One region of the Nonomuraea sp. NPDC003804 genome, then DNA from elsewhere that is predicted to be linked to it. Evidence: predicted binding sites of a transcription regulator. Region 1 holds the regulator's gene; each other region holds the start of a gene.
The links. The regulator HrcA, encoded in region 1, represses chaperone genes, less so after heat shock. The targets are predictions, from matches to a motif close to TTGGCACTCTCNNNNNGAGAGTGCCAA.
Positions count from the first base shown of each region.

Region 2: the regulator HrcA is predicted to act here: its motif matches at 1,383-1,409, upstream of groL (chaperonin GroEL).
Region 3: the regulator HrcA is predicted to act here: its motif matches at 988-1,014, upstream of groES (co-chaperone GroES).

Region 1 covers NZ_JBEXMT010000004.1:91,169-93,431, forward strand. The annotation lists gene dnaJ (molecular chaperone DnaJ) at 1-522, opposite strand, end outside; gene hrcA (heat-inducible transcriptional repressor HrcA) at 534-1,538, opposite strand; gene ABZX22_RS06660 (DUF3097 domain-containing protein) at 1,782-2,263, shown strand, end outside.
Region 2 covers NZ_JBEXMT010000022.1:36,566-38,828, forward strand. The annotation lists gene thrC (threonine synthase) at 1-165, shown strand, start outside; gene ABZX22_RS27975 (MoaD/ThiS family protein) at 214-489, shown strand; gene ABZX22_RS27980 (cold-shock protein) at 902-1,102, shown strand; gene groL (chaperonin GroEL) at 1,518-2,263, shown strand, end outside.
Region 3 covers NZ_JBEXMT010000003.1:330,278-332,540, forward strand. The annotation lists gene groL (chaperonin GroEL) at 1-436, opposite strand, end outside; gene groES (co-chaperone GroES) at 587-901, opposite strand; gene ABZX22_RS05830 (Uma2 family endonuclease) at 1,182-1,805, shown strand; gene ABZX22_RS05835 (class I SAM-dependent methyltransferase) at 1,817-2,263, shown strand, end outside.

The sequences.
Region 1 (2,263 bases):
CCTGGTGACCTGGGAGATCTCACCGCGCCCCTGACACATGTCACAGGTGTCGGGGTGCGTGCCGGGAGCGGCGCCCGAACCGGAGCACACCTCGCACAGCACGGCCGTGTCGACGTTGAGCTCCCTGGTGGTGCCGAACGCCGACTCGCGCAGGTCGAGCTCGACCCTGATGGTCGCGTTGCGCCCTCTCCTGGCGCGCGAGCGGGGGCCTCGGGCGCCGCCCGCCGTGCCGAAGAAGGCGTCCATGATGTCGCTGAAGGGGAAGCCTGCGCCGAATCCGCCGGCTCCGGCACCCGCGCCCGCGCTCGCGAAGGGGTCGGCGCCCAGGTCGTACATCTGGCGCTTGTTGGGATCGGACAGGACCTCGTAGGCCTGCGTGATCTCCTTGAAGCGCTCCTGCGTCGCCGGATCGGGGTTCACATCGGGGTGCAGCTCGCGCGCCAGCCGACGATACGCCTTCTTGATCTCGTCCTGACTGGCGTCACGGCGCACCCCGAGGGTGCCGTAGTAGTCGTTTGCCACTTATCGACCTCTTATGATGCAGCCAGGATCTGGCTGACGTAGCGGGCCACCGCGCGTACAGCGCCCATCGTCACGGGGTAGTCCATCCGGGTGGGACCGAGCACGCCGAGGCGGGCCCCGGAACCGTACCCGGTGGCGACGAGGGAGGTGCCACGCAGTCCTGTGTAGGGGTTCTCCGAGCCGATCCTGACGGTGAGCGTGGTCGGCATGTCGGAAGTCTCGCCGAGCAGGCGCATGAGCACGACCTGCTCCTCCAGCGCCTCGAGCACGTCGCGCAGGCCCGTGGTGAAGTCGGCGCCCGCCAGGTTGGCCGCCCCGGCGAAGACGATCTTCTCGTCGTGGCGGTCGACCAGGGTCTCCAGCAGCACCGACAGGATCGTCGCCGCCGCCGGCCGGTCCTCGACCGGCAGCCGCTCGGGCAGGTCGGCTACCTGCTCGGGCACCTTGTTGAGCCCGCAGCCGTCGAGGCACGCGTTGAGCACCGCGCGCAGGTGCGCGACCCTCGACTCCTCGATCGGCTCGGGTAGCTCGATGACGCGCTGCTCGACCCGGCCGGTGTTCGTGATCAGCACGAACATCACCCGCCTGTCGCTCAGCGGGACCAGCTCCAGATGACGGACCGTCGACTGCGACAGCGTCGGGTACTGCACCACCGCCACCTGCCTGGTCAGCTGCGCCAGCAACCGAACCGTGCGGGTGACCACGTCGTCGAGGTCGACCGCACCGGCGAGGAACGTCTCGATCGCCCTGCGCTCGGCGGCCGAGAGCGGCTTGATCTGCGACAGCCTGTCCACGAAGAGCCGGTAGCCCTTGTCCGTCGGCACCCGTCCGGCGCTGGTGTGGGGCTGGGCGATGTAGCCCTGCTCCTCCAGCGCCGCCATGTCGTTCCTGACCGTGGCCGGGGAGACGTTCAGGTTGTGGCGCTCGGCCAGCGCCTTCGAGCCCACCGGTTCGTTGGTGGACACGTAGTCCTCGACAATGGCGCGGAGCACCGCAAGCTTCCGATCATCGAGCACGTGCTCACCTCCCTGCCTGTTGAGGAACGACAGGTCTAGCACTCTGTGTTCCCGAGTGCCAAGTGTACGGCTCTCGCCCACAAGGTGCGATGACACGCGGAGTCAAGCCGGCCGCAAGCCGTACGCCGACAATACTGTCCATGACCGACGTTCCACCGCCCCCCTGGCGGTACCCCGAAGAGGGGCCCTGGCGTCCTTCTCGTCGCGCGCCGCTGCCACACGACGATTTGCTACGGTCCCCCCATGTACGAGCGTGACGTCCTTGCGGGGAACTGGCGGCGCCCCGGCAAGGGGAAGATCCCGGTCGTGCCGGCCGAACGCGACCTGGTCGTGGAGGACGCCGACAGCGGGTTCTGCGGCGCGGTGGTGGCCTGCGACAAGGAGGCGGTCACGCTCGAGGACCGCTTCGGCAAGCGGCGGCTGTTCCCGCTGGCGCCCGCCGCGTTCCTGCTGGAAGGCAGGCCCGTGACCCTGGTACGGCCCGCCGCCGCCCCCGCCGGTCCCCGGCGCAGCGCCTCCGGCTCGATCGCCGTCGAGGGGCTGCGGGCCAGGGTCGCGCGGGAGAGCCGCATCTACGTCGAGGGCGTGCACGACGCCGCGCTCGTGGAGAAGATCTGGGGCCACGACCTGCGGGTCGAGGGCGTGGTCGTGGAGTACCTCGAGGGCGTGGACGACCTGCCCGCCATCGTGGCCGAGTTCGCGCCGGAACCGGGGCGCAGGCTCGG
Region 2 (2,263 bases), on a different contig from region 1:
GGCGTGCTGAAGAAGCTCGTCGAGACGGGTCAGCTCGACCCCGCGCTGACCACCGTGGTGCTCAACACCGGTGACGGGCTCAAGACGCTCGACGCGATCGCGGACGACGCCACGCCCACGGCCGTGATCAGGCCGTCCCTCGACGCGTTCCGCGCGGCTGTCTGAGCTGTCTGTCTGGGCTGTCTGGGCTGTCTGAAAGGAAAGGTACTAGTCATGAGCGTTTCGGTGCGGATCCCCACCATTCTGCGCACATACACCGGCGGCAGCTCCGAGGTGAGCGGCGAGGGCGCCACCCTTCGCGAGGTGCTGCAGAAGCTCGACGCCGACTACCCGGGTATCGGCGCGCGCATTTTGGATGAATCGGGCAAGATTCGCCGTTTTGTCAACGTTTATGTCGGCGAAGAGGACGTCCGTTTTGTCGACGGCCTCGAGAGCGCCACTCCCGAGGGAGTGCAGATCTCCATCATCCCGGCCGTGGCCGGCGGCTGACCGTATTCCGGCTTCACGGACGCCCGCGAGGATTGCCTCGCGGGCGTTTTCGTAACTTTTGACCGTTTTCTGGGTGGTGTGGCGGCAATCGCGGGCCCTGCCTCGGGAGTGGCCCGGCGTGGCGGCGCGGACACCCTTCCGCGGCGGTGTCCTGGCCGAAAGTCGCAGGTTGTCCATGCCAGGTGAGAGGGTTTCTTCATCGGAAGATGGAATATTTGACTAACCTTTAGGCCACTACAAGAATGCCCGTCACGAACACCGAGAACGAGTTTGGCGATTGACTCTGTTGTTCTACGGCATGCCACAGGTATGGTCGAGGGCGATCGTCCGGCTGATTTCCCCATAAGTCGTGGCGATCGCGGATCTCGCGAGTGAATGGGCGGGGTCCGGAGCCCAGTAAGAGGAGTCGGAAGTGGCGCAGGGCACCGTCAAGTGGTTCAACGCGGACAAGGGCTACGGCTTCATCGCGGTAGACGGTGGTAAGGATGTATTCGTCCATTACTCAGCGATCTTGATGGACGGCTATCGGGCACTCGAGCAGGGCCAGCGGGTCGAGTTCGAGATAACCCAGGGTCAGAAGGGTCCCCAGGCGGAATCCGTCAGGACTGTCTGAACCAGAACCATCAAGGCACCGGCAGCTCACACGGCGGCGCAGTCCGTGCGGATCTGTCATGTCCTTTTCGTCGATCCGGGCAGGTCCGGTCCGCGTCAGCCGATCGGGCCTGCCCGTCGTACTCTGGAGCCATGGGGCAGGGGGCGGACGGCTCCGCGTGGCCGCGTGACGAAAGCGGCGATGATCGCGAAGCGTTCTCCGCGATGACCCGCGTGCGGGGTTGACCTGGGCGAAAGCGCGCCTCGCTTGCACTCGGCAGGGTAGAGTGCTAAACAGTTCGTTGGCACTCTGGTTATGAGAGTGCCAGACACTGGGATCGAGACGATGGGGTCCGCCGAATGGAGTCGGGCCCATGCCGTCGCGGGCGTCGGCTCGGTCCGCTGCAAGCCACCCTGCATCTGGGAGGTCTAGCCTTATGGCAGCCAAGATGATCGCGTTTGACGAGGACGCCCGGCGCGGTCTCGAGCGCGGTATGAACCAGCTCGCCGACGCCGTCAAGGTGACCCTCGGCCCCAAGGGCCGCAACGTCGTGCTGGAGAAGAAGTGGGGCGCTCCCACGATCACCAACGATGGTGTCTCCATCGCCAAGGAGATCGAGCTCGAGGACCCGTGGGAGAAGATCGGCGCCGAGCTGGTCAAGGAAGTCGCCAAGAAGACGGACGACGTCGCGGGTGACGGCACCACCACCGCCACCGTGCTCGCCCAGGCGCTGGTACGCGAGGGCCTGCGCAACGTCGCCGCCGGCGCCAACCCGATGTCCCTGAAGAAGGGCATCGAGGCCGCCGTCGAGCGCGTCAGCGAGGAGCTCTCCAAGCTGGCCAAGGACGTGGAGACCAAGGAGCAGATCGCCTCCACCGCCTCCATCTCCGCCGGCGACGCCGAGATCGGCAACCTCATCGCCGAGGCGATGGACAAGGTCGGCAAGGAAGGCGTCATCACCGTCGAGGAGAGCAACACCTTCGGCCTCGAGCTCGAGCTCACCGAGGGCATGCGCTTCGACAAGGGCTACGTCTCCGGTTACTTCGTGACCGACCCCGAGCGCATGGAGGCGGTCCTCGAGGACCCCTACATCCTCATCGTCAACTCCAAGGTCTCGGCCAACAAGGACCTGCTGCCGCTGCTCGACAAGGTCGTGCAGGCCGGCAAGCCGCTGCTGATCAT
Region 3 (2,263 bases), on a different contig from region 1:
CATTGGCGATCTCCTTCTTGTCCTCGACAGGGCGCGCGGAGGCCAGCAGCTTGTCGCTGACGGCCTTGGCGGCCTGGTCGATGCCGCGCTTGAGCGACAGCGGGGAAGCGCCCGCTGCCACGTTGCGCAGGCCCTCGCGGACCATCGCCTGGGCGAGGACGGTCGCCGTGGTGGTGCCGTCACCGGCGATGTCGTTGGTCTTGGTCGCCACTTCCTTGGCGAGCTGGGCGCCGAGGTTCTCGTACGGCGCCTCGAGCTCGACCTCGCGAGCGATGGTGACGCCGTCGTTGGTGATGGTCGGCGCCCCGAACTTCTTGTCGATGACCACGTTGCGGCCGCGCGGGCCCAGGGTCACCTTCACTGCGTCCGCGAGGGCGTTGACGCCGCGCTCAAGCGCGCGCCGCGCGTCCTCTTCGAACTCCAGGATCTTCGGCATGGGAAAAGTCCTCTCAGCGTCCCATCCGAGACGTACGAGGGCCGCCGTCGCCTGCCTCAGCCGACGCGTCGGGCAGATGGCGGTCCATCAGGCACGTCCGTTGGCGGTGAAAGCCCCGGGCACTAGGCGGGCCCGGGGCTTTCTCACGGCTTACTTCTCGATGATGGCGAGAACGTCACGGGCGGAGAGCACGAGGTACTCCTCGCCGCCGTACTTGACCTCCGTGCCGCCGTACTTGCTGTAAAGGACGATGTCGCCCTCGCTGACGTCGAGCGGGATGCGCTTCTCGCCGTCCTCGTCCCAGTTGCCCGGGCCCACCGCGAGGACCTTGCCCTCCTGCGGCTTCTCCTTGGCGGTGTCCGGGATGACCAGGCCGGAAGCGGTGGTCTGCTCGGCCTCAAGCGGCTGGACCACAATGCGGTCGCCGAGCGGCTTAACGGGAACCTTAGTGGCGGTCGTCACGATCGGACCTCCCCTTCAGATTTGGATGATCTAGAAGAGGCGACCAGCTGGGCCTGCCGTCGCGGGTGTCAGACCTGCCTCGTCGCACGTTGGCACTCTCAAGGTGAGAGTGCCAACACGAAACAGTATGCAAGCAGGCCTTGCCCGTCAACACGAACCGCTCTGCTCAGCTCAGAGCGATACTCGGACGCCGGAAAACTCCCCTCCCGGACGACACGGAGCCGCGAAAAGGGGAACACTGAACCACGTGACGACCAGAAACGGCGGTGACGACGACGCTACGATGCGTGACGTGACCAGCACGATGGATGACGTGCGCCACGTCCTCGCCAACTGGCCGTTGCCACCGGAGGGCGGGTGGACGGCCGACGACCTGGACCTGCTCCCCGAGGACGGGCCCCATGGCGAGCTGGACCTCTTCAAACGCGTTGAACTCGTCGATGGAGCGCTCGTCCTCATGTCCCCCCAGAAGCTCTTCCACGAGAGCATCATCATCGGCCTCAGGATCGCCCTGGACGCACAGGCACCTGAAGGTCTCTCCGCGCGGAGCCAGATGGACATCAAGATCGCTCCACGCCAACGACCGTGCCCCGATGTGCTCGTGGTCGACACGACCGCCACCACCGACCTGAACCGCACGGCGTTCGCGCCGAAAGACGTTCACCTGGTGGTGGAGGTGGTCTCGCCGGAGTCGGAGCATCGTGACAACCACGTCAAGCCCGGCATCTACGCCGCGGCCGGCATCGAGCACTTCTGGATCGTGAAGGACGAGAACAGCAAGCCCGTCATCCACACCTACGAGCTCGACGAGGTCGTCGGCGCCTACGTCGCCACCGGCATCCACCGCGACCGGCTCGCCGTCTCCGTCCCCTTCCCCATCGACATCACGCTCGACGCCCTGCACTAACGTCGTACGGCGTGGACCACGACGCCTTCCTCGCACTCCTGACACCTCGCGGCCAGAAGGCCCTCGCCGAGGCCGTCGAACTGGCGAGCGGGGACCCCGTCGTGGCCGCGACCAGGTTGCGCAGGACCTACGACGCCGCCCTCACCTCCGCCGCCCTCACCCAGGCGAAGCTGCGGGAGCGGGGCAGGGCGAAGTTCGGCGACGACGCGGCGCTGATGTACTTCACTCCGCACGGGGTCGAGCAGGCCACCCGCCGCGAGGTCGCCGAGCACCGCGCCCGCCGGATCGCCCTCCTCGCCGCCAGGCCGCCCGCCGTTCCCGCGTCTCCGCATGAGATCCCCAGCACGCCCCAGGGGGCACCGCCCCGGCCCGGCTCGCGCCTGCGGGTGGTCGACGTCTGCAGCGGCATCGGCGGCGACCTCGTCGCGCTGGCGCGCGCCGGCTGCGAGGTGGACGCC